3 regions of the Neorhizobium sp. USDA 3394 genome follow, and region 2 is predicted to be linked to each of the others. Evidence: predicted binding sites of a transcription regulator. Region 2 holds the regulator's gene; each other region holds the start of a gene.
What was found. Region 2 encodes PhoB, which activates phosphate uptake and scavenging genes when phosphate is short. Its sites were predicted from a motif close to TGTCATNNANCTGTCAT; they were not measured.
Positions count from the first base shown of each region.

Region 1: the regulator PhoB is predicted to act here: its motif matches at 7,317-7,333, upstream of ACZ9EJ_RS04030 (DUF1045 domain-containing protein).
Region 3: the regulator PhoB is predicted to act here: its motif matches at 7,487-7,503, upstream of ugpB (sn-glycerol-3-phosphate ABC transporter substrate-binding protein UgpB).

Region 1 covers NZ_JBWCDU010000001.1:872,478-882,518, forward strand. The annotation lists gene ACZ9EJ_RS04005 (PAS domain-containing hybrid sensor histidine kinase/response regulator) at 342-4,061, shown strand; gene ACZ9EJ_RS04010 (chemotaxis protein CheD) at 4,086-4,610, opposite strand; gene ACZ9EJ_RS04015 (hypothetical protein) at 4,945-5,316, shown strand; gene mnmC2 (tRNA (5-methylaminomethyl-2-thiouridine)(34)-methyltransferase MnmC2) at 5,384-6,106, opposite strand; gene ACZ9EJ_RS04025 (NAD(P)/FAD-dependent oxidoreductase) at 6,105-7,295, shown strand; gene ACZ9EJ_RS04030 (DUF1045 domain-containing protein) at 7,419-8,126, shown strand; gene ACZ9EJ_RS04035 (AraC family transcriptional regulator) at 8,188-9,045, shown strand; gene ACZ9EJ_RS04040 (AzlC family ABC transporter permease) at 9,243-9,950, shown strand; gene ACZ9EJ_RS04045 (AzlD family protein) at 9,947-10,041, shown strand, end outside.
Region 2 covers NZ_JBWCDU010000001.1:2,152,209-2,162,249, forward strand. The annotation lists gene ACZ9EJ_RS10275 (vitamin B12-dependent ribonucleotide reductase) at 1-38, shown strand, start outside; gene ACZ9EJ_RS10280 (papain-like cysteine protease family protein) at 242-856, shown strand; gene ACZ9EJ_RS10285 (hypothetical protein) at 1,123-1,665, shown strand; gene ACZ9EJ_RS10290 (heavy-metal-associated domain-containing protein) at 1,880-2,083, shown strand; gene ACZ9EJ_RS10295 (hypothetical protein) at 2,112-2,633, opposite strand; gene ACZ9EJ_RS10300 (Crp/Fnr family transcriptional regulator) at 2,687-3,226, shown strand; gene ACZ9EJ_RS10305 (winged helix-turn-helix domain-containing protein) at 3,692-4,378, opposite strand; gene phoB (phosphate regulon transcriptional regulator PhoB) at 4,393-5,076, opposite strand; gene phoU (phosphate signaling complex protein PhoU) at 5,106-5,819, opposite strand; gene pstB (phosphate ABC transporter ATP-binding protein PstB) at 5,865-6,680, opposite strand; gene pstA (phosphate ABC transporter permease PstA) at 6,694-8,013, opposite strand; gene pstC (phosphate ABC transporter permease subunit PstC) at 8,010-9,494, opposite strand; gene ACZ9EJ_RS10335 (hypothetical protein) at 9,451-9,678, shown strand; gene ACZ9EJ_RS10340 (substrate-binding domain-containing protein) at 9,679-10,041, opposite strand, start outside.
Region 3 covers NZ_JBWCDU010000001.1:3,370,488-3,380,528, forward strand. The annotation lists gene ACZ9EJ_RS16630 (YifB family Mg chelatase-like AAA ATPase) at 1-1,343, opposite strand, end outside; gene gshB (glutathione synthase) at 1,539-2,489, opposite strand; gene ACZ9EJ_RS16640 (cupin domain-containing protein) at 2,565-3,068, opposite strand; gene ACZ9EJ_RS16645 (sn-glycerol-3-phosphate import ATP-binding protein UgpC) at 3,179-4,279, opposite strand; gene ugpE (sn-glycerol-3-phosphate ABC transporter permease UgpE) at 4,281-5,129, opposite strand; gene ugpA (sn-glycerol-3-phosphate ABC transporter permease UgpA) at 5,139-6,023, opposite strand; gene ugpB (sn-glycerol-3-phosphate ABC transporter substrate-binding protein UgpB) at 6,101-7,423, opposite strand; gene ACZ9EJ_RS16665 (YraN family protein) at 7,547-7,930, opposite strand; gene rsmI (16S rRNA (cytidine(1402)-2'-O)-methyltransferase) at 7,917-8,834, opposite strand; gene dnaN (DNA polymerase III subunit beta) at 9,105-10,041, shown strand, end outside.

The DNA.
Region 1 (10,041 bases), 1.3 Mb from region 2:
TTGGTTGATTTTCGTCAAGCCTGAGCAATCGCCAATGGAGATCATGGCGAGATCGTGGCGATAGCATGGAAAAGATTTGTCGGTCCAAATCGAGCAAGCCGTCGATACTTGCTTTTGATCGCTCGGCGCCAACCTTCATCCTGGCCGCGCTCGACCGATACCGGAATTCGACCTGGGGATGTATTTTCCGTGCTGCGCAGGTGCTTCCGTTTGACAAATGCCAGAAATGATAACTCATACCGTTTCAACAACACGATATTAACACTCGCTATGGTGTTATCAGTCGATTGGGAGACAAACGAATCGAGCCGGATATCGGCCGGCATAAGGAGCGGGGGAAGGTGGACACGGAAAGCGAACTCTTGAAAACGGCGTGCGAGCGGATCAACGATCTCGCCGAGCCCGCCTTCATCAAGGACAGCGCCCTCATCTACGTGGCGGTGAACGCCGCCTATGCACGCCTTTTCGGTATGCATCCCAGCGAATTTGCCGGCAATACCAGCCGCGGTCTTGCAGGCGCCTCTGAAGACGCCGATCGCAAGGAAAAGGAATGCCGGGCGATCGTATTCGGCACCGACGAGACGTCGCTCTGCTTCGACCGTTCTGGCGTTGTCCGCCACGAGATCCATATCGAGCGCTTCCTCACGGAAGACGACCATACCTATCTCTTCGGCACGTTTGCGGCGGTTCCGGGCATCGATGCCCTCGTCGAACCGAACAATGTTGCCCCCGCTGCCGGTCCCTCGATTACCGCTGCAAAGCCCATCGCGCCGTTTTCGCCGTTCAACAACGCTCTTCTCGACGATGCCCTCGACATGCTCGAAATGGGCATCGGCATCTACGACAAGCACAACGTTCTGATCTACTGCAATTCCCAGCTCATCAACCATTTTGCGTCGATCTCGATCGATATCCAGCCGGGTATCACCCTCAACGATATCCTCGGATTTGCCTATGATCGCCGCCAGCGGGTGTCTCCGGCGAGTTTCGGTCCCGATGCGCCGAAGAAGGACGCGTGGATCGCCGAGCGGATGAAGCCTTTCGAGCTTCCCTATTCCGAGAGTGTCGACCAGCTTTCCGACGGGCGCTGGCTGCGGAGCATCAACAAGCGCCTCGAAAACGGCCTGTTGATCGCCATCCGCCACGACGTGACCGAATTCAAGGAGCAGGAAATGCTCCTGCGCGCCCACGTCTCGGAGACGGACCTGTTTCGCGCAGTCCTCGAAGATTTGCCGGTGCCCGTGTTCGTGCGCAACGGCGACCGCCAGCTCACCTATGCCAATGCCGCCTACGAGGCGATGCTGGGCAAGCCCAGAAGCCATTTTCTCGGCAAGACCGAAATCGAGATGTTCCCGGACGCGGCCGATCGCTTCCGTATCGAGAACGATCGGGTGATGACGGGCGAGGACATCGAGAAGTCGGAGGAAATCACCTTCCCCGACGGAACGGTCGTCCCGGTCATCACGCATCTGCGCCGGGTGACCACTAATGACGGCGCACACAACCTCGTCGGCTCGCGCATGGACGTCTCCCGTATCAAGGAGGCGCAGAACAAAGCGGAGAAGATGGGCAAGGATCTGCAGACGATCCTGAACGCCATGCCCGTCGGCGTTGCGATCCTCGACGAGCGTTTCCTGTTCGAATACGCCAACCCGGCTTTCTATTCCTTCTGGGATGCCGGGGAGCAGTTCGATCTGCCCGGGCGTTCCTACCGGGACTTCCTCAAGGTCAATTTCGACCACGGGATCTATAGCGGCTCGACGAGCAGCTTTGAGGAAATCTACCAGGAGCGCATCGCCGCCCTGACCGATGGCCAGGAGCGGCCGCCGATCGAGGTGAAAAGCCGCAACGGTCTGGTGATCGTCATTTCCGGCACCCAGCTTTCCGGCGGAAAGATCCTGCTGAGCTACATGGACATCACGGCTGTCCGCAAGCGCGAGCAGGAGATCCAGGAGGCCCGTGCGGCGCTCGAAACCCACGGCGCGCTGATGCGCGACGCGACGAGCGCCATGTCGCAAGGGCTGCTCATCCTGCATGACGGCGAGATCATCTTCTCCAACGATGCGCTGCCGGCCATGCTCGACATGCCGGCCGAGATGGTGCGCGCCGGAGGTCTCTGGCGCGATCTCTTCCGCTATTGCGTCGAGCGCGGCGATCTCGGCACGCCCGAGGAAGCGGCGGCGACGCTCCATGCCTGGGAAGACAATGTCGCAGCCGGCAAGCCGGTCTTTGCCGCTTTCCGCATCGAGGGCCGCAAGTGGATCCATGTCGAGGCCAAGCTTACCGGCAGCGACCATTGGCTGGCGGTATTTACAGACGTGACCGAGATGAAGAGCCGCGAGGAGGAGCTGACGCGCCTCCTGCAGCGCGCCGAGGCCGCCGACCGCGCGAAGTCGGAATTCCTCGCCAACATGAGCCACGAGATCCGTACGCCGATGAACGGCGTGCTCGGCATGGCGGAATTGCTCGCCAAGTCCAATCTCGACACCCGCCAGAAGACTTTCATCGACATCATCGTCAAATCGGGCAACGCCCTTCTGACGATCATCAACGACATTCTCGACTTCTCCAAGATCGATGCCGGCCAGATGAAGCTGCGCAAGGCGCCGTTCGATCCGGTCGAGGCGATCGAGGACGTGGCGACGCTTTTGTCCTCATCGGCCGCCGAGAAGGATATCGAGCTCATCGTGCGCGGCGACGCCTCGATCCGCGAGACGGTGATGGGCGATGCGGGGCGCTTCCGCCAGATCATCACCAACCTCGTCGGCAACGCGGTGAAATTCACCGAAAAGGGACATGTCTTCATCGACCTGAGGTCGGAAGCAAAAGGTCCCCGCGAGATGATGCTGTCGATCCGCATCGAGGATACCGGGCTCGGCATTCCGGAAGAAAAACTGAAGTCGGTCTTCGATAAATTCTCGCAGGTCGATACCTCCTCGACGCGCCGCCACGAAGGCACGGGTCTCGGGCTGGCGATCACCGCTGGCCTCACCGAACTCTTCGGCGGCTATATCGACGTGACGAGCGAAGTCGGTCGCGGCTCGGTCTTTACCGTGCATCTGCCGTTCCAGGTGGTCAGCGAGCGCAATGTGCTCACCACCCTGCCGATCAACACCAGCGGTGCTCGCATCCTCGTCGTCGACGACAATGCGGTCAATCGTCGTATCCTTACCGAGCAGCTCACCATGTGGGGCTTTGACACGGTCGCAGCCGACAGCGGGGCCGAGGGTCTGGCAATCCTCCGCGAAGCCGCGCGGATCGGCGTCACGGTCGACGCGATCGTGCTCGACTATCACATGCCGGAGATGAACGGCCTCGATTTCGCAAAACATCTCAGGCGCGATGCGCGTTTCGACGGCACCGGCGTGGTTTTCCTGACCTCCATGGACATGGCCGGCGACGACAGCATGTTTGCCGCCCTCAACGTCCAGGCCCATCTGATGAAGCCGGCGCGCGCCAATCTGCTGCGCAGCACGATCATCGACGTCGTCCGCTCGATCCGCACCAAGCGGCGGGCAGTCGAAGCGGGGCAGGCGGCTGTTCAGCCTCCGGCGACGGCGCGGCCCCTCGCTCCGGTTGCCGCACCCACGCTGGTTGCTTCGACGCCGGCGATTGCCGAACAGCCGGCGGCGCCGGTCTCCACGCCGCCCATGCAGGCGGCGCCGACGCTTGACGTGCTGGTCGCCGAGGACAACGAGGTCAACCAGATCGTCTTCACCCAGATCCTGCAGACCACCGGCTGGCTGTTCCAGATCGTCAAGAACGGTGCGGAAGCCGTCGAGGCGTGGAAAAAGCACGATCCGGCGGTCATCATCATGGACGTGTCGATGCCAGTCATGAACGGGCATCAGGCGACCCAGAAGATCCGCGAGCTCGAACAGGAGACGGGCACCCATACGCCGATCATCGGCGTCACGGCGCATGCGCTCGAAAGCGACCGCGAACTCTGCTTCCAGGTGGGCATGGACGATTATCTTTCCAAGCCGATCAGCCCGGAGGCACTGGAAGCCAAGGTCCGCAACTGGCTCGGCGGTGCGATCGTGAGTTCCGTTTCGAACTGAGCGGGCACGACGTGGCCAAGCCGGTCAATATCGCCTCTCCGGCGCTGCTACCCGCACCGTGCCGCCAATCGAGGGGGCGGGCATGGCGTCGGTAATCCTCATCTGCACTCTGCCTGTCGTCGGGTGAAAGGTGATCCAGCGTGCGAGATCCTCGCCGAGGCTGGTATCGACAAGCTTGACGCCCTCTTCCAGAAGGAACCGTCTGGCGAATGCGGAATTGAGCGATCCCGGATCGTAGCCGCTCGATTTTCGCGTGCGGCCGCCAAAGAGCTTGGCCCTGAGATTTCGGCGTTCGGCACCGAAGCCATAAAGATCGTCGACCAGAGTGCGCATGGCGAGATCGCCGTATCGTTCCGGACGTTCGTCGATATCCTGCCCGCCACTCGTCGGCAGGATGAAATGGTTCATGCCCCCGATATTGGTGACCGGATCATAGATGCAGGCCGAGACGCAGGAGCCGAGAACGGTCATCAGTATCGTATCGGGATCGGCGGACACCGCATATTGACCGCCCAGGATATGAATATGGTGAGAGTCTATGAAGTTCATCTAATGCTCCGATCCCGTGCATGCGGCGATCACATTCTCGCAAAAGTATGAAGGCGCTACGCGAACGGGAAGGCCCAACAATGAGTGACGAAAAATACTGGCTGGTACGTATTTCGTAATTCGAGGGACCGGGGTTGGGTGGATCGAGGCCTCGCCTGGGTCCCCCTGCTTTCGCAGAGCCGGCCGGGACCTCCCGGTCGATCGTCACAGGTGCTTTCTGCCGCGAGCGGCTTTTCCGTTCAGGGACCGTTAAGCAGGGGATGTGCATTGTTCGGGAATATCGGGCCTTTTCCTGCCGTTCGCAGTTGGCCCGGTGGAAACGGAGACGCTTGTGATGAAGAAGATAATTGTCTCGGCGCTGATCCTGGCCGCTGCCTGCAGCAGCATCTTGGTGCCGGCCGGTGAAGCGGCGGCCCAGGAATGGGGCAGACACCACGACCGATACGATCGATATGATCGATACGATCGCCGTGGTCCTCCGCCTCCGCCGCGCAGGCGTCATAACAATGACGGCGCCATAATCGCCGGCGGCCTGGCTGCGGGCGTCATCGGCGGGCTGATTGGCGGCGCGCTCGCCAATGACGGCGGGCCGCGCTACATCGATCCGCCACCTCCGCCCCGTCCGCGCTGCTGGTATGAGGACCGCCGCGTGCGCAACGCCTATGACGGCGGCTGGCACATGGAAAGCCTGCGCGTCTGCCAATAGTGGCCGTGCGATGTAATGGATGGCAGCCGGTCTCAGGACCGGCTGTTTTGCGTTGGGCTGCCTTGGATCAGGACGCCGGCTTGATCCCGCATAGCATCTCGCGCTTGCCCGCAAAGCCCGGACGTCGCTCCACCGTAAAGCCGGCCGCCTGCAGGTTCCGCCGCACGAAACCGGCTGCCGCATAGGTGCCGAACGTGCCGCCGGGCAAGGTCTTGTCGTGGATTGCCTGCATGATTTCGGGCGACCACATGTCGGGATTGCGGGAAGGTGCAAAACCGTCGAGGAACCAGGCGTCGAAATCCGCCTCGGCCGCGCAGACGCCTTCGAGCGCCGGGCCGCAGACGACCGTCAGCCGGGTTTGGGCATCGGCGTCGATGACGACATGGCCGCCCGGCTCGTCCGGCCACGCTTCAACCAGCGCCTGCCGTTCCGCATCGATCTCCGGCCAGCGGGCGAGCGCCCGGTCGATCTCGTCGCGCTGCATCGGGTAGAGTTCGAACGACGTGAAGTGCAGCTTCCCACCCGCGGGGCGGGAAAGCTTCCATTGCCGCCAGGTCTCGCAGAAATTCAGGCCGGTGCCGAAGCCGAGTTCGCCGATCCGGAAGTTCCGGTGCTTTTCCCAGCGCTCCGGCAGGCCGTTGCCCGCCAGAAACGTGTGGCCGCATTCCAGCCGACCGTCGGTGCGGCAATAAAAGTGGTCGCCAAACTTTTGCGAATAAGGCATATCGCCGTCATGCCAGTCCAAAGTCTGGCCTTCGGTCGCACGAATTTCAGGATCACGGTCACTCATGGGACATGCGGATAATCCTGCCGGCTTCGGCGGTCAATCTCATGCTCTCCCATCCTCCGCCGATCTCGTCATTCTCGGTGGCGGTATCATGGGCCTCTGGGCGGCGGTCAAGGCCGAGCGGCTCGGTATTCGCACCCTGCTCGTCGATGCCGGCCCGTTGGGGCAGGGGGCGAGCGGCGGGCTGCTCGGCGCACTGATGCCGCATATGCCGGACAAGTGGAACGACAAGAAGCAGTTTCAGTTCGATGCGCTTCTGTCGCTGGAAGACGAGATCGCGGAAATCGAAGCCGAGACCGGCATGGCCTGCGGCTATCGCCGCTCCGGTCGGCTGATCCCGCTGCCGAAGCCGCATTTGCGGAAGATCGCGCTTGGCCATTCCGCCGATGCGGAAGCCTGCTGGCGGCGCGGCGACCGCCGTTTCCAATGGCATGTGCTCGACCGTCCGCCTCAAAAAGGCTGGCCGGATGCCTCCTTCGCTGCCGCCGGGCTGGTGCACGACACGTTTGCCGCACGGGTTTCGCCGCGCGGTCTCGTCTCGGCGCTCGTCGCCTTTCTGCGCTCGGCCGGTCATGTGCAGGTCGTCGAGGGTATCGAGGCCGAGACGATCGATCCCGTGGTAAATAGGATTATATTCCGTGGCGGTGACAGCGTCACCTTCGGACATTGCATCGTCTCGGCCGGCCACGGGTCCTTCCCGCTGCTTCAAGGCATTTCGCCGCCGCTGAAGCGACCGCTCGGCCAGCCGGTCAAGGGTCAGGCGGCACTGCTCAAGGCGGATGTCGATCCGTCTCTGCCGGTGATCTTCCTGAACGGCCTCTATGTCGTCGCCCATGAGGGCGGCCATGTGGCGGTCGGCAGCACCAGCGAGGATGTGTTCGACGACCCGTCCTCGACCGATTCTCAGCTGGATGAGCTGATCGCGCGCGCCCGCGTGCTGGTGCCGGCACTGGCCCAGGCTCCCGTCGTCGAGGGCTGGGCGGGGCTGCGGCCGAAGGCGATCGACCGTGATCCGATGGTCGGCCCGCATCCTGATCACGCCCGAGTGATTGCGCTCACAGGTGGTTTCAAGGTGAGTTTCGGGATCGCCCACAGGTTGGCCGATGCAGCCCTCAACGCCCTGAACGGCCGGGAAATGCGGCTCCCGGCGTCATTCACGCTCGCCAGTCACCTTACCGTCGCCTCCCGTTAAACGCGAACTTTCAGTCCTTCGCGTCGTTATTCTGTCACGCAAATCACTTAACCCCCACCGCAGGGATTGTTGAGCAATGCGTAAAACACGGGGTTGCTGAAAAGGACGTTCAGAAGGTGACGCATGCGCTATGCCATTCATTTCACGCCTCCGGCGCATGATCCGCTGACGCTTGCCGCGGCCCAGTGGCTCGGCCGCAACGCCTTTTCGGGCGAGGCGATGGAGCCGCCGGCCATCCGCGGCATCGGCATCCACGACATCGCCTTCAATACCGCGCTGCCGCGTCGCTACGGTTTCCATGCGACGCTGAAGGCGCCGTTCCGGCTGGCGCCCGACGTCACCGAACCGATGCTGCTGCGCCACCTGATGCGCTTCGCCGGTACCCACAGCCCGTTCGAACTGCCGAAGCTCGAAGTCGTCCGGCTCGGCAATTTCTTCGGCCTTGCGCCGGTCGTCCCTTGCGACACCGCCCGGTTCCTCGCCGCCTCCGTCGTCCAGGAATTCGACAATTTCCGCACGCCGCTGACCGAGGCCGAACTGGAACGCAGCGATTCGGGCGATCTCTCTGCGCCTCAGTTCGCCAACCTTTATCGCTGGGGCCATCCTTACGTGATGGACGAGTTCCGTTTTCACATGACGCTGACCGGCCCGCTGTCGGCGATCGAGATGCCGCGTTTCGATCTGGCGTTGCGCGATTATTTCGAGCCCTATCTCAAAAAGCCGGTCGAGATCGCCAATCTGGCGCTGTTCATCGAGGAAGAGCCGGGCGCGCCCTTCCAGGTGCATTCGCTGCACCCGATGGGCCGCGTGGCGGCGCGCAAGATCGCCTGAAAGAGCGCAAACGGTCACTTTTGTTCAAGAGGCCGTCGGAGAAATCTGCTATATCCGCGCGATGCAGAACGTCTCCCAGGAACAGGCAGCCGACCACATGCCGCTCGCCCAGGCGGAAACAACCCGCTTCTGGCGCGACAGCCGTTTCGGGGGCATGGAATGCCTGGCCGCCACGTTCCTCACCCATGAATTCGCGCCGCATGCGCATGACACGTTCAGCATTGGCGCCATCGAACGCGGCGCGCAGGTGGCGACCATCCGCGGCCTGCGCGAAAGTTCGGGGCCGGGTGATATCTATCTCATCAATCCCGGCGAGATCCACGACGGCGCGCCCGGCGACGGCGGTTATCGCTACCGGATGATCTATCCGGATGTCGCGCTGTTTCGCGAGATCCTCGAAGACGTCACCGGCAAATCCTTTGAGGGCACGCCCGCCTTCGGCATCCAGCTCCTCCACGATCAGGCGCTCGCCGACGCTTTCCACGCGGCGCACCGGACGCTGGAAGAGGGCTCCGGCGCGCTCGAGACCAGCCAGGCGATGTTCCTGGTGTTGGATGCGGTGTTTCGCCGCCACGGCAGCTCGATCATCGTGCCGGTCGATACCACCGAGCGCACCGCCGTCCGTGAGGCGCGCGACTACCTGGTCGAGAATTTTGCGTCCGATGTGGGGCTGGAGGAGTTGGCAACGGTCGCGGGCCTCAGCCGTGCCCATCTCATCCGTGCCTTCCGCAAGGAATTCCACATCACCCCGCATTCCTTCCTCACCGACATCCGCATCCGCGCAGCGCGCAAACGCTTGAGGGACGGCGGCCAGCCGGCCGAAATCGCGTTCGAATGCGGCTTTGCCGACCAGGCGCATTTCACCCGCCATTTCAAGGCCCGCACCGGGCTGACGCCGGGCCAGTATCGGGCGCGCTGATCACTTTCGTTCAAGACGGCTGATGTTGTCCGTTCTAAGCCTCCCCCTCATCCGCCTGCCGGCACCTTCTCCCCGAGGGGAGAAGAGAGATGCCGCGCCGTCGCCGTTCCTCCTCTCCCCTTGGGGAGAGGGTGGCCGAGCGAAGCGGAGGCCGGGTGAGGGGGTGACGTACGCCGACATCAGATCAAGGTTATTGAATGAACAACAACACAAAACTACAGGACTTCCTCGGCGGCATGCGGGCGATCTCGCCGCTAATCGCCGCCGTCATCCCGATCGGCCTCGTCTTCGGAGCGGTTGCGGCCACCAAGGGCCTGTCGCCGGCCGAAGCGGGGCTGATGAGCGCGCTGGTCTTTGCCGGTGGCTCGCAATTCGTGGCGATGGATATCTGGACCCATCCGGCCTCCTGGACCGGCGTCGGGTTCGCAGCCCTGCTCGTCAACATCCGCCACGTGCTGATGAGCGCCTCGCTGGGCACCAGAATGGGCGGTTTCAGCCAGCCGGCGCGCTATCTGTCGATGCTGTTCCTCGCCGACGAGATCTGGGCGATGGCCGAGTTCCGGGCAAAGGTAGCAAAGCTCACCCCCGCCTGGTTCGCCGGCCTCGTCGCGCCCTTCTACCTCGCCTGGGTGTTTTCGGGACTTGCCGGCGCGGCCCTCGGCGCCTTTCTCGGCGACCCGGTGGTGCTCGGGCTCGATTTCGCCTTCCCGGCTGTCTTCATCGTTCTGGTCATGGGCTTCTGGAAGGGTGCGGAAACCGGCGCCGTGCTGCTGGCGAGCGGTGCTGCCGCTGTTGCCACCCAGCATTTCGTGCCGGGCGTCTGGTATATCGCCGCCGGTGCCGTCGCCGGCCTTGCCGCCGCCATGCTGACCGGCAAATCTCAAGACGTGGAGGTGACGCCGTGACCGTCGATCTCGCCACGCTCGTCGCGATCCTCGCCATGGCCGCCGCTACCGTGCTCACCCGGTTGAGCGGCCTCGTCCTCATCCGCCATGT
Region 2 (10,041 bases):
AGTGCGACACGTGCGGTGCGACGAGCGGGTGCAGCTGATTGCTGCAGAAAAAGTGGTCTGCGGAGCCAATGGGTATGTCCCACGGCCATTGGGTCTGTCCCAAATGCCCGGTGAGGCGCTCAAAGCTCCCGACCTAGAGCCGCATCCATAGGCGCAATCCGGGCATCGAAAGATGCCCGGATGATATCAAGTGGAACAAAACAGGATCAATCTTCTGTAGCGACAAGACAGGCAGGGTGGCATGAGCGAGGTTGAGTTCGATGCAGAGCCTGAAGAATCCGACGCGGTCGTGAAGGCGGGCCGTCCGCGACGCCCCTCGACGCCGCCGAACATCAGGGCGATTGTCTGGGCACGGGCTGCGGGACGGTGTCAGTTCCGCGGGTGCAACAAGTTGCTCATCGGAGATCTTGTCTCGGGCAAGTCCGACCTCAACGCTTCCTACATCGCCCACATCGTCGCCGACTCGGTGGATGGCCCGCGGGGTCACAAGTCGCTGTCGTCAGAGCTTTCGACCCGTCCAGGCAACCTCATGCTGATGTGCGATCCGCATCATCGCCTCATCGATGGCCCGGCAACTCGACACGAGTATCCAAATAAGATTGAATTGGACTTCGCTATCCAACTCCAGGAACAGAGCAAGTGGTGCTGGGCGGCGACGGCCTCAAGCATCTCGCATCACTACGAACCGAACGCCTCCCGCAGTCAGAACGAGATAGTTGGACGGGCGCTCAAAATTCCCCCGCCATGGATTCCCGATGAATCCTGGAATCAGCCCGCCCCTATGATGACCGGGCTCCGTATTGTGCGTTGCGACGCCGGCACTCAATGTGACACGGCGAGTTTCGGCGTATCCTGAAGGAGCTTGATAAGAACAACCCGATTGTGTCCAGATCGAATGGCCGACTAAGGAAGGCCACGCGGTGGTGATCACCGGAGGCTGGATCGCGGAGGATGGGTCAGAACACTACATCGTAGGCGATCCCGGATTTGGAGATTCGTTTCCGGTTCCGGGTGACGAACTTCAATTGGATTACCTAGAATACAAGGGGAAGTGGGTGCAGACCTATTTCGTCCGAGCGCCATATTGAATGGGTGCCCCCGATCGAAACGAGAGACGTTGACATGCCCTTGGCAATACGGAATGCGCCATCTTCCATCGACGAAAAGTTCGCTCGCGGCATAAACATCCTTGCGGGCAGCCCCGGGCACGATAGCAAGAACACCAGCTATAGTCACATCGGGCCATTCCCGAAACGGGTGCTAGCTTCGTTGCCACGTACGGCTGCCGACCTGGATTCCGCGGCCGGCTCCGGATGGCAATATCTCGTCAATGATGCCCAAGGGTACGGTGTCGTCGACATCAGTAACAAGCCCAACGGAACCTACAGCGCCTTTCGGCGGGGCGATTTTGCCGCTGCCTATCATGAAGCTCTCGCTCTCATCGATTACCACGTCTCCGGCACCGAGGAAGTGTTCGAGCTGGAAGTCATCGAAATTCCTACTGAATTCACATGCGTGATTACGCTCAGGGGACAGGAGTTGGAATTCTATCCTGCCTACCTCAGGGGAAGACGTTTGGTTCCGGATCGAAGGACGTTAGAGGAATTTCAGGCGCTCGCGTCAGGTGCTTCCTATCAGAGCAGCTCCAGGCCATCGCCGATCTGACCTCCGATCACACGCAGGAGGCTGGCTGCGACCGATCGATCGGATGAACGCTGTCCGCGTCTGGATGGAACAAGGCGACCAGCACGGACTTTCACCGCGGCGAGCGCTCTTGCTGCTCATTATAAAGCCATCCGCTCCTCCTCTCGCCCTCTTGGCCTTCCAACCGTGGGAATCACTATCTTCGCATTTGGTCACATCGAAAAAGGAGACCCAGATGTACGGGTTCGACATTCCGAACATGACCTGCGGCCACTGTGCGGGTACGGTCAAAAAGGCGATCGAAGGAGCGGATCCAGCCACCTCGTCGATTATTGACCTCGGCACGAAGAAGGCCAGTGTCGAAACCACTGTGTCGCCGGAGGCGATAGCCGCTGCCATCATCGAGGCGGGGTATGCGACGACCTACAAATCTGTATGAAAGTCCCGGGGCCGTCCTTGGGGCGGCCCTATGTCTTCCGGTAGCCGCGTAGCACAGCATAGCCTCGAACCTGATCGGGTGTGAGTATCCCCATTGTCTCGATATGCACCGAAAGATGGATGTAGCGTAGGCGGCCACGGGATTGTTCTGCGTCCGACAGGGCCTTTGCGAGGTCTCCGGGATTCACGTCCGGCCGCCTGAACAGGGCATCCACCGCCCGCTCAGCCTCCAGATACCTCCCGCCCTCGGCCACAGCTTCGCGCTTCATCCGCTCGAAAAGATCCTCGATCCTCGTGAGCTGGATTTCGGTCAGTGACAGATCTCGTGCGAGATCCAGCACATGGCGCGGTCCGGGAACGCCATTGAGTTCGGCAGGCTTGGCCAGTCCCCAGCCTCCACCCCGCTCAAGTTCGAGGATGTCATCGGCGGAAAGGGAAGTAACCGCCCTCTCCTCCTGGCCTACGTAAGGTGATTGATGTCCACTATGGGCATCCTGCGGTAGGGCAGCAGACGGCAACAGCAGCAGTATGAGAGCGAGGTATCTGGTCATCGGGATTCCTTTTCGGTGTGTATCCACATTGCACGTCCATCCGGAACCATGACATGATCGCTGTCATGTCAGATCTGATTTCAAGCCTCCGCGGAATGGCAAGCGCCATGCGCAGTTTCGATGCCGGGCAATACCCGTTCAGGCAGGAGGACGAGGTCGAGGTTCTGCACGTGGTCGATGCAGGTTCGTTTCATCTCGTCCGTCACCAGGCCGATGGGGGAATGGCCGTCCTCCAGAGGGCGGCTGCGGGGTCTATCCTGGCCGAGGCTTCGATATTCTCCGACCGCTATCACTGCGGTGGCGTTGCCACGGCGGCGGCGAAAACCGCAGTGATCCCGGTCACGTCAGTCAAAGAGCGGCTTCGTGTGGATATTGATTTCTCGCACCAGTGGACACTTCATCTCGCGCGCGAACTTCATGCCAGTAGGAAGCGGGCGGAGATAATGTCGCTGAAGACCGTGAAAGCGAGGCTCGAAGCCTGGATATCCTGGAACGGTGGGTTCCCCTCGAAGGGCATGTGGAAGCAGATCGCGGAAGAGATCGGAGTCTCTCCCGAGGCATTGTACCGGGAGATTGCACGCCGGAGATCGTAGCCAGGTCTTGCGGACGGTGCGGAAGGACATATGGCAGGGCGAAACAAGATCTACCGGGGCGATCCAAGGATCGTAACTTAGTTTCCTATTGCGCCCGGTTGAAGCGCCCTGTCAGAAATGTTCCGGAGCCAAGGCGGCTAGTCCTCCATGTCCTCTACGCGGGACGCATCGGTGAAGCTTATGCTCTGCACCACGCTGCCCGAGACGGGGAGACAGGGATGTGGATATTCACCGCTTAGTCACCAGCACTCCGGGCGCGGCGTCGGAGAACCGGACCAACCGGCGAAGGCATATCTGAAGGTGATTGCGGTCGACCCGCAAGGTACGGCGGAGGCGTTGGCAAAAGGCGCTGCATAGTTCCAATAGCTGGCGAATGCTGCTTCGCCAGCCTCCATGGCAATGATCCGCCGGGTCGCCATCAGCCGGTCAGGATAAAGATTGGCCCCAAGTCCAAAGAGACGCCTGTCAGAAATCGCCCAATGCGTATCCGGTGCCGCGCACGGTCCGGATCACGTTGTCGGACTTGCCAAGGCTGATGACTTTGCGAAGCCGGCCGATATGGACATCGATCGCGCGCTCATCGACGTTCGTGTCGTCGCCCCACAGGGAAGCCTTGAGCTCCGAGCGTGAATAGACCTTGCCGGGCGTCCGCATCAGGAATTCAAGAAGCTTGAACTCCTTCGGCCCGAGCTTGACCTCGCGCTTCTGCCGGTGAACCCGATGGGCTTCCCGGTCGAGCGTGAGATCGCCCACCTTGAGCATATGGTCCAGGAGGGCGGGGTTGACCCTCCTGAGCAGGTTCTTCACGCGGACGACGAGCTCGACCGGGGAGAATGGCTTCATGAGGCAATCATCGGCACCCGCAGCCAGGGCGACCAGGTGAAGGCCCTCCCCACCCGATGGAACAAGGAGTATGATCGGAAGGCGCGATAGGACCGGATCGAGACGCACTTCGCGGCAGACCTCGAGACCTTGCACACCCGGAAGGTCCGAACTCATGACCAGGATATCCGGCGGAACGGCCTTCAGGCGATTGGAGATCTCGGCACCACTGGCCAGCATCGATACGACGAAGTTGTCGGCCGCGAGGGCTTTCTGCAATATCAGACGAAACGACTCGTCGTCGTCGACCAACAGGACCCGCGCGCTCATCTCGTGGCCACCAACTATGTTTCCATGGAGTATCCGGCACCGCGGACGGTGCGGATTACATCCTGCATGTTGGAGAAGTTGAGTGCCTTGCGAAGTCTTCCCACATGGACGTCGACCGTACGCTCGTCGACATAGATGTCATGGCCCCAGACGCCGTCCAGAAGCTGCGAGCGGGAGAAGACCCGGCCTGGCGCCGCCATCAGGAATTCGAGCAGGCGGAATTCGGTCGGGCCCAGACGCACCTCGCGGCTCTTGCGGTGAACGCGATGGGTTTCCCGATCGAGTTCGATGTCGCCGCAGCGGAGCACGCTGGAGAGCACTTCCGGACGAGCCCGCCGCAGCATGGCCTTGACGCGAGCCATCAGTTCCGGCGTCGAGAACGGCTTCACCACATAGTCGTCGGCACCGGTGGCGAGGCCGCGAACACGTTCGCTCTCCTCGCCGCGGGCCGTCAGCATGATGATCGGCAGGCGCTCCGTTTCCGGGCGCATGCGCAGCCGGCGGCAGAGTTCGATGCCGGAAACGCCGGGTAGCATCCAGTCGAGGATCAGAAGGTCCGGTACCCGTTCCTGAAGCCGGATCTCGGCTTCGTCGCCCCGCAAAACGGTATCGACCTCATAACCCTCGGCTTCCAGATTGTAGCGAAGAAGCACGCTCAGCGCTTCCTCGTCTTCTACGACAGCGATTTTTGGCAGCATTCTTCAGCCTGCTCCGTCAGCATTCCGTCTTATTCGGTGATAGCGCCGAGCGTGTTCGACGAGTCGTCCTTCGGACGATCGCCTTCCGGCTGGGCGCCTGTCGTCATGTAGTAGATGGTCTCGGCGATGTTGGTGGCATGGTCGCCGATACGCTCGATGTTCTTGGCGCAGAACAGCAGATGCGTGCAGGTGGTGATGTTGCGCGGATCCTCCATCATGTAGGTGAGGAGTTCGCGGAACAGCGAAGTGTACATCGCGTCGATTTCCTCGTCGCGGCTGCGGATCGCCTCGGCCTTTTCCGCCGAACGCGTCGCGTAGACGTCGAGGACGTCCTTGAGCTGCACGAGGGCGAGATCGGAGAGATGCTCCAGGCCGCGGGCGAGCTTGCGCGGAACGCCGGTGCCCTGAACCGCGATGACGCGCTTGGCGGTGTTCTTGCCAAGGTCGCCGACGCGCTCCAGATCGGAGGCGATGCGCAGCGAACCGACGATCTCGCGAAGGTCGGCTGCAACCGGCTGGCGACGGGCGATCGTGACGATCGCCTTGTCGCCGATCTCGCGCTCGGCGTGATCGAGGATCACGTCGTCGGAGATGACCTTCTGCGCGAGTGCGGCGTCGGAATTGACCAGCGCCCGCACGGCGTCCGAGCACATCTGCTCGGCGAGGCCGCCCATTTCGGAGATGCGGCGGCTCAGGTATTTCAGTTCGTCGTCATAGGCCGACAGGATATGGGTCGATGCCATCTTCTAGTCCTCAAAATTGATTTTCAGGCGGCACTTTCGGCTGGATCAGCCGAAACGGCCCATGATGTAATCCTGGGTGCGCTGATCGTCGGGATTGGTGAACATCTTGTCGGTGTCGTTCTCCTCGACGAGCTGGCCGAGATGGAACATGGCGGTGCGCTGCGACACGCGGGCAGCCTGCTGCATCGAATGCGTCACGATGACGATCGTGTAGTTGGCTCGCAGTTCATGGATGAGTTCTTCAACCTTGGCGGTCGCGATCGGGTCGAGCGCCGAGCAGGGTTCGTCCATGAGGATGACTTCCGGCGACACGGCGATCGCACGGGCGATGCACAGACGCTGCTGCTGGCCGCCGGAAAGCCCGGTGCCGGATTCATGCAGGCGATCCTTGACTTCGCCCCAGAGGCCGGCGCGCTGCAGGCTCGCCTCGACGATCTGGTCCATGTCGGCCTTGTTCTTGGAAAGGCCATGGATGCGCGGACCATAGGAGATGTTCTCGTAGATGGTCTTCGGGAACGGGTTCGGCTTCTGGAAAACCATGCCGACGCGAGCGCGAAGTTCGACGACGTCGATCGCCTGGTCATAGATATCGTCCGCGTCGAGAGTGATCTTGCCGGTAACGCGGCAATTCTCGATCGTGTCGTTCATGCGGTTGAGGCAGCGCAGGAAGGTGGACTTGCCGCAGCCGGAAGGACCGATGAGAGCCGTCACAGTGTTTTCGCGGACGTTAAGGTTCACGTCGAAAAGCGCACGCTTTTCACCGTAATACACCGAAACGTCCTTGCCGATCATCTTGTGGGAAGCATCGCTCATCTTTTGGTCCAGCGCCTTTTCAACTGCCGATTCTGACATCATATTCATTGTCATACTCCTTCTACCAGCGCCGCTCGAAGCGACGCCGCAAGAGAATTGCGCCAACATTCATTAGGATGAGGAACAGGAGCAGGATGATGATTGCTCCCGAGGTACGCTCGACGAACGCGCGTTCCGCTTCGTTCGCCCACATGTAGATCTGCACCGGCAGCGCCGTAGACGGGTCGAGCGGCGTTGTCGGATAGTTGGCGACGAAGGCCACCATGCCGATCAGGAGCAGCGGCGCGGTTTCGCCGAGGGCGTGGGCCAGGCCGATGATCGTGCCGGTCAGGATGCCGGGCATGGCAAGCGGCAGGACATGGTGGAAGATCGTCTGCATCTTCGATGCGCCGAGCCCGAGGGCGGCAGCGCGGATCGATGGCGGCACGGCCTTCAGTGCCGCGCGGGTCGCGATGATGATCGTCGGCAGCGTCATGAGGGTGAGCACCAGACCGCCGACGAAGGAGGCGGAACGCGGCAAGCCCATGAAGTTGACGAAGACCGCCAGACCGAGAAGACCGTAGACGATCGAGGGAACGGCCGCCAGGTTGTTGATGTTCACCTCGATCAGGTCGGTGAACTTGTTCTTCGGGGCGAACTCCTCGAGATATATCGAGGCCGCGACGCCGATCGGCAGCGCCAGGACAAGCACGATCAGCATCATGTAGAACGAGCCGATGAGCGCGACGCCGACACCGGCCGCTTCCGGACGGCTCGATGCGCCGTTGACGAAGATGCCGCTGTTGAAATGCTTGGCGAGCGCGCCGCTGTCGGAGAGCTGCGTCATCCAGGCGAGCTGCTGATCGTTGATCTTGCGATTCTCCTGGCTGACGTTGAGGTCGATCTGGCCCTTGTAGGCCGAGTCGATATCGCCGGAAGCGAGCAGTCTTACCGTCTGCGTCGTTCCGATGATCGCCGGATTGGCGACCACCAGGTCACGCAGCTGAACGCGGACGCCATCCGACAGCATCTGGCTGACTGCACGGGCTGCGACACGGTCGTCCACGCTGACGTTGAGCAGCTTGGCGAGCGCGTTGCGGGCAACGACCGGATAGTTGGCCGTCATCAGCTTCTGCGGGTTGGTGGCACGTTCGTTCTGCGGGTCGATGATCTGCTGCGAGAACTCGACCGGCATGGTGATCATGGTCTGCTGGAAGGCGGTGTAACCCTTGGAGACCACCGACCACAGGAGAAGCATCAGGAAGATGATGCCGAAGGAAAGCGCGGCGATGCCATAGGCACGAAAGCGACGCTCGGCGGCGTAACGGCGCTTGATGCCGATATCGCGACGGACGGACTTGGCCTTGGGGATGCCGGCGACGGGAGAAACCACATCGGTCATTCGTACTGCTCCCGGTATTTGCGCACGATATAGAGCGCGTAGATGTTGAGGCAAAGCGTGATGGCGAACAGCGTGATGCCCAGCGCGAAGGCAACCAGGGTCTGCGGCGAGGTGAACTCAAGGTCACCCGTCAGCTGGTTGACGATCTTCACTGTCACGGTCGTCATCGGCTCGAACGGATTGATCTGCAGGCGGGCGGCGACACCGGCCGCAAGCACGACGATCATGGTTTCGCCGACGGCGCGCGACGCGGTCATCAGGAGCGCGCCGACGATGCCCGGCAGAGCCGCCGGCAGGACCACCTTCTTGATGGTTTCCGAGCGAGTGGCGCCGAGGCCGAGCGAACCGTCACGCAGGGCACGCGGCACGGCCGTGATGATGTCGTCCGACAGCGAGGAGACGTAGGGGATCAGCATGATGCCCATGACGAAACCGGCCGTCAGAACGCTCTGCGCCTGGATGAAGTTGGCATAGTCGCCGGTAACGAGGCCGTTCAGCTGTGAAGAAATGTCGCGAAGGAAGGGACCGACCGTCGTCAATGCGAAGAAGCCGTAGACGATGGTCGGAATGCCGGCGAGCACTTCGAGCAGCGGCTTGGCAACCGCGCGGACTTTCGGCGAGGCGTATTCCGACATGTAGATTGCCGAAAAGAGGCCGATCGGAACCGCGAAGAGCATCGCGACGAAACCGATATAGAGCGTGCCGAGCAGCAGCGGAATGAGGCCGAACTGACCTTCCGAGCCACCCGAACCCGCAGCCGCAAAACGCGGATCCCATACCGTGCCGAAGAAGAATTCCCAGGCGGGAATGGCGGTGAAGAAGTGGGCGGCTTCCGTCAGCATCGATGCGACGATGCCGACCGTGGTCAGGATAGCGATCGAAGAAGCAACGACGAGGCTACCGAGAACCACTTTTTCCACCCGATTGCGGGCGCGGAAACGCGGCGCGATCTGGCGATAAGCGAAGAGGGCGCCGCCGATGGAAGCCCCCAGAACGACGATCGTCATCAGGATACGGCTGACGAAGGTCATCCGGTTCAGTTCGGCAGCGGCCTTGACCATGAAGGGCTGCGGATCACCCGCAAGTGCAACGCCCTTGGCGCCAAGCGCAGTACGAAGCTCCACCGGATTGTTTTCGATGCGGGCGATCTCGTCGCCGGTCAGCGCATTCATGCCGCGGGCAATCGAGGTAATCATGCCGTAGCTCAGGCCCTGCTCGGCCTGCGACTGGGTTTTCACCTCTTCCGGAAACGCACCGCGCACCGAGGAGCTGATATACATGGGGCTGGCGACCAGCCAGACAAAAAGAATGACGACGGCCGGCAAGATCGCCCAGACGGCGACAAAGGAACCGTAATATCCAGGCCGCGAATGAAGTTTGGAGGAAATTCCTCCGACCAGTGCCATCGCATGCCGGGCACCGGCGACGTAAGCGGCCATGCCGATTATCGCCAAAATCAACAATATTAGTGATGTGTTCATCATAATCCCCCGGCGTACCGCCTTCGGCGGCAACCCATCACCGCCCAGCTCCGGTCATCGGAACCGATCGCATCGCCGTCGCGCCTTGCGCAACACCATCGCCGCAAAATCGACGATTTCCTACCGAGGCAAAGCCTCCGGTCGGAGAGAAACGGCGCCGCCGGAAGCGGCGCCGTTCTTTTGATTACATGGTCTTACCAGCGGCAAAGTCCTTGCGGGCCTGCACGCGCTGCGCGTCCGGTGCGGCAACCAAGCCGTATTCGACGAGCGGCGAGTCAGGGCCGATCATGTCGTCGGACATGAAGAACTCGACGTATTCCTTGAGGCCCGGAACAACGCCCAGGTGAGCCTTCTTCACGTAGAAGAACAGCGGGCGGGAAACCGGATAGGTACCGTCAGCAATCACAGCCGCGGTCGGCTTGATGCCGTTCACGGTGGCGACTTTCAGCTTGTCTGCATTGTTTTCGTAGAAAGCGAGGCCGAATACGCCGACGCCGGTCTTGTTGGCAGCGATACGAGCGAGCGTCTCGGTATAGTCGCCGTCGAT
Region 3 (10,041 bases), 1.2 Mb from region 2:
TCGGGTTCGGCGATCTTCTCGATCAATGCCGTCGAGCAGCGGGCATTGGTGAGTACCCGTGGAAAACCGGCATGTTCGAAACGCTCCCGCTGCCTGTCACGTGCTGCCGCCACGCGCCTGGCGACGTCGGCGCTGCTTTCCGCCGGCATCGGGCGAATGAGATCGGCGGCCGAGACCGCCGGCACGTCGATGCGGATATCGATCCGGTCCATCAGCGGACCCGAAATGCGCCCCTGGTAGTCCGACATGCATTTCGGCCCACGGGCGCAGGAATGGCCGGGTTCGCCCGCCATGCCGCAGCGGCACGGGTTCATGGCGGCGACGAGCTGGATGCTGGCGGGATAGGAAACCCGATGATTGGCGCGGGCGATAATACACTCGCCGGTTTCCAAGGGCTGGCGAAGCGCATCCAATGCCTGCGGCGAGAATTCGGGAAATTCGTCGAGGAACAGCACGCCGTGATGGGCAAGCGACGCTTCGCCGGGCCTGGCGCGCAGGCCGCCGCCCACGAGTGCCGCCATGGTGGCCGAATGATGCGGCGTGCGATAGGGCCGGCGGTCGGAAAGCTTGCCGCCGGAAAGTTGCCCGGCGATCGAATGGATCATCGACACTTCCAGCAGCTCGGCGGCCGAGAGCGGCGGCAGGATGGAGGGCAGCCGCGCCGCCAGCATGGATTTGCCGGAGCCGGGAGGGCCGACCATCAGAAGGTTGTGCCCACCGGCGGCGGCGACTTCCAACGCCCGCTTGGCGCTTTCCTGACCCTTGATATCGACCAGATCCGGCAAGTTGGCGGGCAAGGCGCGGATCGCCGCCTGTGGACGCGAGATGACCTGGGTGCCACGAAAATGGTTTGCAAGCGCGATCAGGCTGCGCGGTGCGACGATATCGATATCGGCGCCGGCCCAGGCGGCTTCCGCGCCACTGTCGGCCGGGCAGATCAGGCCCTTTCCCAGGGCGTTGGCGGCAATTGCCGCCGGAAGTGCGCCGGCCACAGGCGCAAGCGTGCCGTCGAGGTTCAGTTCCCCAAGCACCACATAACCGGTAAGCGCATCTCCGGGAACGGCGCCCAGCGCCGCCATGAGTGCCAGCGCGATCGGCAGGTCGAAATGGGATCCCTCTTTCGGAAGGTCGGCCGGCGCCAGATTGACGGTGATCTTCTTCGGCGGCATGGCAAGTCCCGAGGCGTGCAATGCCGCCTGCACCCGCTCGCGGCTCTCGGCTACCGCCTTGTCCGGCAGGCCGACGATATGCATGTTGATCTTGCCCGGCCCGACCATGACCTGCACGTCGACCGGAACGCCTTCTATGCCCTGGAATGCGACCGTGCTGACGCGCGAAACCATATCCACCCCGCCCCTAACTTCATGTCCGGGACGCCAGCGATACACGCTTTCCGTGCCAGGAATTGCAATCTGGCATAGAAATAAGAATGGAACAAGAACATTGAACGAACAATTTCACGCATCCGCTGCATGTGGATTGCAGGCGGTTGTATCGCGAGAACAAAGGCGATCCGTATCCTAAACGCCTTGCCTTCGTCAGGCGCGTTTTGCCTCGATCGCATCCCAGAGGAGGCTTGCGACGTCGGCGCCGCCGAACTTCTTGACTTCTCGGATGCCCGTCGGGGACGTGACGTTGATCTCGGTCATGTAGTCGCCGATCACATCGATGCCGACGAAGATGAAGCCGCGTTCGCGCAGGGCGGGTCCGATGCGGGAGCAGATTTCCTTCTCGCGCGGCGTGATCTCGGTCGCCTCGGCGCGGCCGCCGACATGCATGTTGGAGCGGCTGTCGTGTTCGGCGGGAACCCTGTTGATCGCGCCGACCGGCTCGCCATCCACCAGCAATATGCGCTTGTCGCCCTTGCGCACGGCCGGCAGATAGGCCTGGGCGATATAGGGTTCGCCGCGATACATCTGGCCGAACATTTCGAGCAGCGAGGTGAAATTGCGGTCGTCGCGGGCGGAGTGGAAAACCCCGGCACCGCCATTGCCGTAGAGCGGCTTCAGGATGATATCGCCCATCTCTTCCCGGAAGCGGGCGATTTCGCCCGGATCGCGGCTGATCAGTGTTGCCGGCATCAGGTCGGCGAATTCGGTGACAAAGATCTTCTCCGGCGAGTTGCGCACCCAGGCCGGATCGTTGACGACAAGCGTCTTCGGGTGGATGCGCTCGAGCAGATGCGTCGAGGTGATATAGCCCATGTCGAAGGGCGGATCCTGGCGCAGATGAACGACGTCCATCTCCGAGAGGTCGATGCGTTCCTTCTCCCCGAGCGTGAAATGATCGCCCTTGACGTCGCGTACCTGCAACGGTTCGACAGCGGCGAAGATCTTGCCGTCGCGCATGGTCAGGCGGTCGGGAGTGTAGTGAAACAGTTCGAAGCCACGCGCCTGCGCCTCGAGCGCCATGGCGAAGGTGGAATCGCCGGCAATATTGATGCCGGAGATGTGGTCCATCTGGAACGCGACCTTGCGGATTTTCGCCATGACTTCAGCCCCCTAGGATTGGCCCGCCTGATGTAGGATGGCGGGCTTCCAAAGGCAACTGCAATCCGGCCGATATCACGCGGAGATGCCGACCTGCGTCTTTGCCCGCAACATGTTGCGCAGGCGGAAAAGCATGGCGATCGGCTTCGGGAAAGGCCGGCGGATGAAGGCGACCTTCTTCAGATATTTGTCGATCCGCCAGGTGGCCCAGGTCCGGCCCTTGAAATAGGCGACATCGCCTGCCTGGAGGACACGCTCAGTGCCGTCCTCGGCAGTCACGTGCACCTCGCCCTCAAGGATCACCACCGTTTCGTCCCAGTGGAAATACCAGCGGAACTCGCCTGCGGTACATTCCCATACGCCGGTCGTCGCGCAATCGTCCTCGGCGGTGGAATGGGAACCGGCGCGCGCCTGCGGATCGCCGGCGAGCACCCATGTGGGCTCGATCGGCATCGGCTTCATTTCAAGAGAATGCGGGCAGGCGCCGATGAACGGCTTAACCTTCGGCTTCTCGGGCGTGTAGGACTTGTACCGAAATGCAATTGCCGCTGCGGTCGCGGCGAGGACGTGCCAACTCATCTTTCCCCCGGAAGCTGTCAATTCCGGGAGATGCTAGTGGCAAAGAGTAAGCCCACTCTTCAGGCCGATGCTAGAATTTTAACGATCGGCCTCAATTTCGGATTGGGCCCTCAGATAACCGGTTCGACCGGCGCAAGCTTTGCCTCCGCCGGAACGTTGCCCGGCAGGCGCTTGCCCGTTTCGATCGAGAAGAAGTGCAGGCGCTTGGCATCGACGGCAATGCGCATGTCCGGCGACAGCGCAATCTCCGGAGAAACGGCAGCGGTGATCTGCTGGTCGCCGACGGTGCCGTGGATCAGGCGCTGGGCACCAAGTTCCTCGGTATATTCGAGACGGAAGGGCAGAGCCTCCTCGTCGTCGCGGGCGATGCGCAGATCCTCGGCGCGGACGCCGACGGTGACGGCACCGGAGGTCGGCGCGAAACCGTTGAGGGCGACCATCGCCGGGCCGATCGCCAGCTTGTCGCCATGCAGCTCGCCCTTGACGAGGTTCATGGCCGGCGAGCCGATGAAGCTTGCAACGAAGGTGGAGGCCGGCGCGTGGTAGACTTCCAGCGGTGCACCGATCTGCTCGATCTGGCCGCCGTTCAGGACGACCAGGCGGTCGGCCAGCGTCATGGCTTCGAGCTGGTCGTGGGTCACGTAGATGGATGTGGTACCGAGGCGGCGCTGCAGGCGCTTGATCTCGCCGCGCATGGAAACACGCAGTTTGGCGTCGAGGTTGGAGAGCGGCTCGTCGAACAGGAAGGCTGCCGGCTTGCGGACGATGGCGCGGCCCATGGCGACACGCTGGCGCTGGCCGCCGGAAAGCTGGCGGGGCTTGCGTTCCAGATACTGGGTGATCTCCAGCATGCGGGCGGCTTCGGCGACACGAGCGTCGATCTCGGCCTTGGGCGTGCCGCGGTTCTTCAGGCCGTAGGCGAGGTTGTTGTAGACCGTCATATGCGGATAGAGCGCATAGTTCTGGAAGACCATGGCAATATCGCGCTCGGCCGGCTCGATCTGGTTGACGACCCGTCCGGCGATCTTGACCTCGCCCGCGGAAATGGCTTCCAGCCCGGCAACCATGCGCAGCAGCGTGGACTTGCCGCAGCCCGAAGGACCGACGAGGACGATGAACTCGCCGTCGACGATGTCGATAGAGACGGAGCTTACCGCCTTCACGCCGCCGGTATAGATCTTCGAAACTTCTGAAATGTGAATTCCAGCCATGTTATTTCTCCGTTTCAGTGAGCCCGCGGATGAACAACCGCTGCATGAAAACCACGACGAGGATGGGGGGAAGCATGGCGAGAACGGAACCTGCCATGACCAGCTGCCACTGGATGACACCGTCCTGGACGGTGACCATGCGCTTCATCCCCATCATCAGCGTGTAATAGCCGGGGTCGGTGGTCACCAGGAGCGGCCAGAGATACTGAACCCAGCCATAGATGAAGAGGATGACGCACAGCGCGCCGATATTGGTGCGCGAGAGCGGCAGCAGGATGTCCCGGAAGAACTTCATAGGGCCTGCCCCGTCCACACGGGCCGCTTCCAGAAGCTCGTCGGGGACCGTCATGAAGAACTGGCGGAACAGGAAGGTCGCCGTGGCCGATGCGATCAGGGGGATGGTCAGGCCGGCCCACGAATTCAGCATGCCGAGGTCGGCGACGATCTTGTATGTCGGCATGATGCGTACCTCCGCCGGCAGCATCAGGGTCACGAAGATGATCCAGAAGGCCAGCAGCCGGAACGGAAACCGGAAATAGACGATCGCGAAGGCGGAAAGGATCGAGATGGCGATTTTTCCGACCGTGATCGCCAACGCCATGATCAGGGAGTTCAGCGCCATGTGCGAATAGTTGGGCAAGCCGTGAGCGGCGGCGGCGCTCGTCAGAATGGTCGAATAGTTCTCGATGAGATGCGAGCCCGGCAGAAGCGGGACAGGTCCGCTCATCAGCGTCGAGACGTCATGGGTCGACGCCACGATCGCGACATAGACGGGCAGAGCCACCACCAGAAATCCCAGGATCAGGAATGCGTGGGTGAGGAAGGTCAGAAAGGGGCGATTTTCAACCATGATCGTTCCTCAATACTGGACGCGGCGTTCGACGAAGCGGAACTGAACGAAGGTCAGCAGCATCACGATCAACATCAGCAATACCGACTGCGCCGAGGACGAACCTATGTTCAGACCGACGTAACCGTCCTGGTAGACCTTGTAGACGAGCGTCGTCGTTGCCTGGGCGGGACCGCCGCCGGTCGTGGCATCGACGATCGGGAAGGTGTCGAACATCGTATAGTTCACGTTGATGATGAACAGGAAAAACGTCGTCGGCGACAGAAGCGGCAGAGAGATGGTGAAGAAGCGCCGCACCGGGCCCGAACCGTCGATGGCGGCGGCCTCGATCAGCGACTGGGGCACTGACTGCAGCCCGGCCAGGAAGAAAAGGAAGTTGTAGGAGATCTGCTTCCAGGCTGCCGCGATGATGATCAGGATCATGGCATGCGTGCCGTTGAGATCATGGTCCCAGCGAATGCCGATGCGCTCCAGGAAGAAGGGCAGCAGGCCGGTGGATGTATTGAAGAGAAACCACCACAGGACGCCCGCCACGACGGGTGCGACGGCATAGGGCCAGACAAGCAGAGTGGTGTAGATTTTTGCGGACCGCGCCAGGCGGTCGACCGCTGCCGCGAATGCCAGGCCGAGAAGCATCGAAAGGGCGGTGACGGACACCGCGAATACGGCGGTGCGCCAGAGCGCATCCAGATAGTTCGGGTCCGCAAACAACTGCCGATAGTGGGTCAACCCTACGAAAACGGTCGAGAAACCAAACGGATCTTCCCGCTCGAAGGAGGATTTCACGGCCTGCGCGGCAGGCCAGATGAAGAAGACGAGCGTGATAGCGAGCTGGGGCGCGAGCAGCAGATAGGGCAGCAGGCGGTTGTTGAAGGTTGTTCTTTTGGTATCCACCGGTCCCTCACCACAACGTAACAAGCAAGCAAGGGAGGGCCGGCGGCAGCCGGTCCTCCCCTGAGCAATCGGAACAATCAGTTCGAGTTGGCAGCCTCGAATTCACGCAGAAGCGCATTGCCGCGCTGCACCGCGCTGTCGAGCGCCTGCTTGGCGTCCTTCTTGTTGGCGAGGAGTGCCTGGAACTCTTCGTCGACAATGGTGCGGACCTGGGTGAAGTTGCCGAACCGCACGCCCTTCGAATTTTCCGAGGGAGTACCGCGGGTGATCTGCTTGATGGCGATGTCGGAACCCGGGTTCTTTGCGTAGTAACCCTGCTTCTGGCCGAGATCGTACGCAGCATTGGTGATCGGCAGGTAACCGGTGAACTGGTGCCAATCGGCCTGGACTTCCGGCTTGGAGAGATAGCTGAAGAACTTGGCCACACCCTTGTAGGTCGCCTTTTCCTTGCCGTTCAGCACCCAGAGGGTGGCGCCACCGATGATGGAGTTCTTCGGCTCCTTGATCTCGTCGTCATAATAAGGCAGCGGAGCGAAGCCCGGCGTGAAGGTCTTGGCGTTGTTGATGACGCCTGCGCGACCTGCGGAGGAGTTCATCGTGATGGCGCATTCCTGGGAATAGAACATGGTCGCCGCCTGGTCGCCGCCGACCGGGCCGCCATACTTGAACAGGCCTTCGTCCTGCCACTTCTTCAGGTTTGCCCAGTGCTTGGCCTGCAGAGGACCATTGAAGGTGAATTCAGACTTCACACCGCCGAAACCGTTCTGCAGGGTGCCGAAAGGCTTGTCGTGCAGCGCCGAAAGGTTTTCGGTCTGGACCCAGGTGATCCAGGCCGAGGTGAGGCCGCACTTGGCCGCGCCGGAGGAAACGATCTTCCTCGAGAATTCCTCGACTTCCTTCCAGGTCTTCGGGGCAACCTCGGGATCAAGGCCGGCCTTTTTGAAGACGTCCTTGTTATAGTACATGATCGGCGTGGAGGAATTGAAGGGCAGCGACAGGATGTTGCCCTTCGTATCGGAATAATAGCCGGTGACCGGAGACAGGAAGGTCTTGGTGTCGAAGGGCTCGCCTTCATCGGCCATCAGCTTGTAGACCGGATAGACGGCGCCCTTGGCGGCCATCATCGTGCCGGTGCCGACTTCGAAAACCTGAACGATGGCCGGCTGCTGGCCGGCACGGAACGCAGCGATCGCGGCGGTCAACGTTTCCGGATAGCTACCCTTGTAGACCGGAACGACCTTGTAATCGCTCTGGCTCTCGTTGAACTTCTGAGCGATCTCTTCGAGCTTCTTGCCGAGCTCGCCGCCCATGGCATGCCACCAGGTGACCTCGGTCGCAGCAAGCGACGAGGTCGCGGACAGTGCGACCGCGAGCGCGGCCATCGAAAGCTTTTTGAACATTTTAAGGTCCTCTCCACCTTTGTTGGGGTGAGGATCGCAATAGGGCTACGCTGTGACAGGCCCTTAACAGTTTCATGTCAGAAATGTTACATTGCACACCTATGCAACAATTTCACATCAGCGTCAGAAAGCGTTCGCAAAATGCCGCGGCAGGTGGCCCGGAAGCACCGCGATCACATCGTAACGCCGGGACAGTCTCGCGGCATCCTGCCGCTTTGAAAGCCAGACATCGCTGGCTGCTCGAATTCGGTTCTGAGTGACGTAACCGACGGCGTCGATCGCCTCCTGTTCGCCGATCCGCGCCTTGACCTCGACAAAGGCTACCAGATCGCCTTTGCGGACGATCAGATCGATCTCCCCGAGCCTGGTGCGGTAACGGATCGCCAGAACCCGATAACCCTTGACCAGGAGATAAAGTGCCGCGAGATATTCCGAGACATGGCCCCGTCTCTGAGCCTTCTGCCGCTCTACTTTGCGGCGTTTCAGGCCCGGGTCACTCTCCGCCACCCGCCTCGCCCTTCAGGTCCAGAAGCCGCTGATAGAGGTCCTTGCGCGGAAGTCCCGTCACGCGGGCAGCTTCGGCGGCGGCCTTGGCGGCCGGCATGGCAACCGCCAACTGGCGCAACAGCGCGTCCACCTCGATCTCGCCGGGAGGCTCCTCGGCCTCCGGCGGCGCCACCAGCAGCACGATCTCGCCCTTCACGACGCGATCGTCATTGTAGTAGGCCGCAAGCTCCTCCAGCGTGCCGCGGCGAAATTCCTCGAACGTCTTCGTCAACTCGCGGCAGACCGCCGCACGCCGGCCATTCCCGAGGACTTCCGCAGCGGCAGCGAGGGTTGCGCCGATGCGATGCGGCGATTCAAAGAAGATCAAGGTCGCCGGCACTTTCGAAAGCTCGGCCAGCCGGTCCCGCCGGCCCTTGTCCTTGACCGGCAGGAAACCGGCAAACAGGAATGCGTCGGACGGCATGCCGGAGCCGACGAGGGCTGCGAGCGGCGCCGAAGCACCGGGGATCGGCACAACCTTGTGGCCAGCCTCGATCGCCATCTGGCCGAGCCGGTAGCCGGGATCGGAAACGAGAGGCGTGCCGGCATCGGAGACCAGCGCCACCGATTTCCCCTCCTCCAGCGCGGCGATCAGCTTCGGCCCGACTTCGTCGGAATTGTGCTCGTGATAGGCGTAGGGTCGGTTGACGATGCCGTAGCGGTCGAGCAGCACGCGGGTCACCCGAGTATCCTCGCAGGCCAGCACATCGGCACCGGAAAGCGTTTCGAGCGCCCGCAGCGTGATGTCGCCGAGATTGCCGATCGGAGTTGCGACCAGATAAAGCGCCGGCTCCAGCGGCCGCGCGGGCACGAAAGTATTGGCGACGCGATAGCCTCGCTGGCTGCTCTTCGGTTCATCGGTCAAGGGGCGTCACGCGCAGATGGATGGTCATGTGCCTTTATGGGCAAGCCGACCGGCTTCGGCAAGTAACGGGCAAGCTGTTGAGAACGCATATTTTCTGTGTGCAGTGCGTGAGACAGATGTGAAATGACTTGCTAACGCCTTGTTCACCTCTTGCTTTTCGAACGGGTTGTCTGCCATTTTGCCCGTCCACATCATCCGGCTGGTCCAAAGCCGGCAGAATATCAGGGGTCCGGCCCTGCCGGATCGCCACGGTCGAAAGCGATAGCGTCCATGCGTATTACTCTTGAGCGGTCCAACCTTCTGAAGTCGCTGAACCACGTGCATCGCGTGGTGGAGCGGCGGAACACGATCCCGATCCTCTCCAACGTGCTGATGCGGGCGTCCGGCGCCAGCCTCGACCTGAAGGCGACCGACCTCGATCTCGAGATCACCGAGGTCCTGCCGGCCATGGTCGAAACAGCCGGGGCCACGACGGTTCCGGCACACCTGCTTTATGAAATCGTCCGCAAGCTGCCGGACGGTTCCGAGGTGCTGCTCGCGACCAACCCGGACGGCGGCTCGATGACGGTGCAATCCGGCCGTTCGAAGTTCTCGCTGCAGTGCCTGCCGGAATCGGACTTCCCGGATCTCACCGCCGGCAGCTTCACGCATACGTTCAAGCTGAAGGCGACCGATCTGAAAATGCTGATCGACCGCACTCAGTTCGCGATCTCCACCGAGGAGACCCGCTATTACCTGAACGGCATCTTCTTCCACACGATCGAAGCCGACGGGGACCTGAAGCTTCGCGCGGTCGCCACCGACGGTCACCGTCTGGCGCGCGCCGATGTGCAGGCGCCGTCGGGCTCGGAGGGAATGCCGGGCATCATCATTCCCCGCAAGACTGTCGGCGAGCTGCAGAAACTGGTCGACGATCCGGAAGCGGTCGTCACGGTCGAGGTTTCGGATGCCAAGATCCGCGTCACAATCGGCTCGGTCGTGATGACCTCGAAGCTGATCGACGGCACTTTCCCGGATTACCAGCGGGTCATCCCGACCGGCAACGACAAGGAAATGCGCGTCGATTGCCAGAGCTTTACCAGGGCCGTCGACCGCGTCTCGACCATTTCCTCCGAACGCGGCCGCGCCGTGAAACTGTCGCTGAACGACGGCCAGCTGATGCTGACGGTCAACAACCCGGATTCGGGAAGTGCTACGGAAGAAGTTG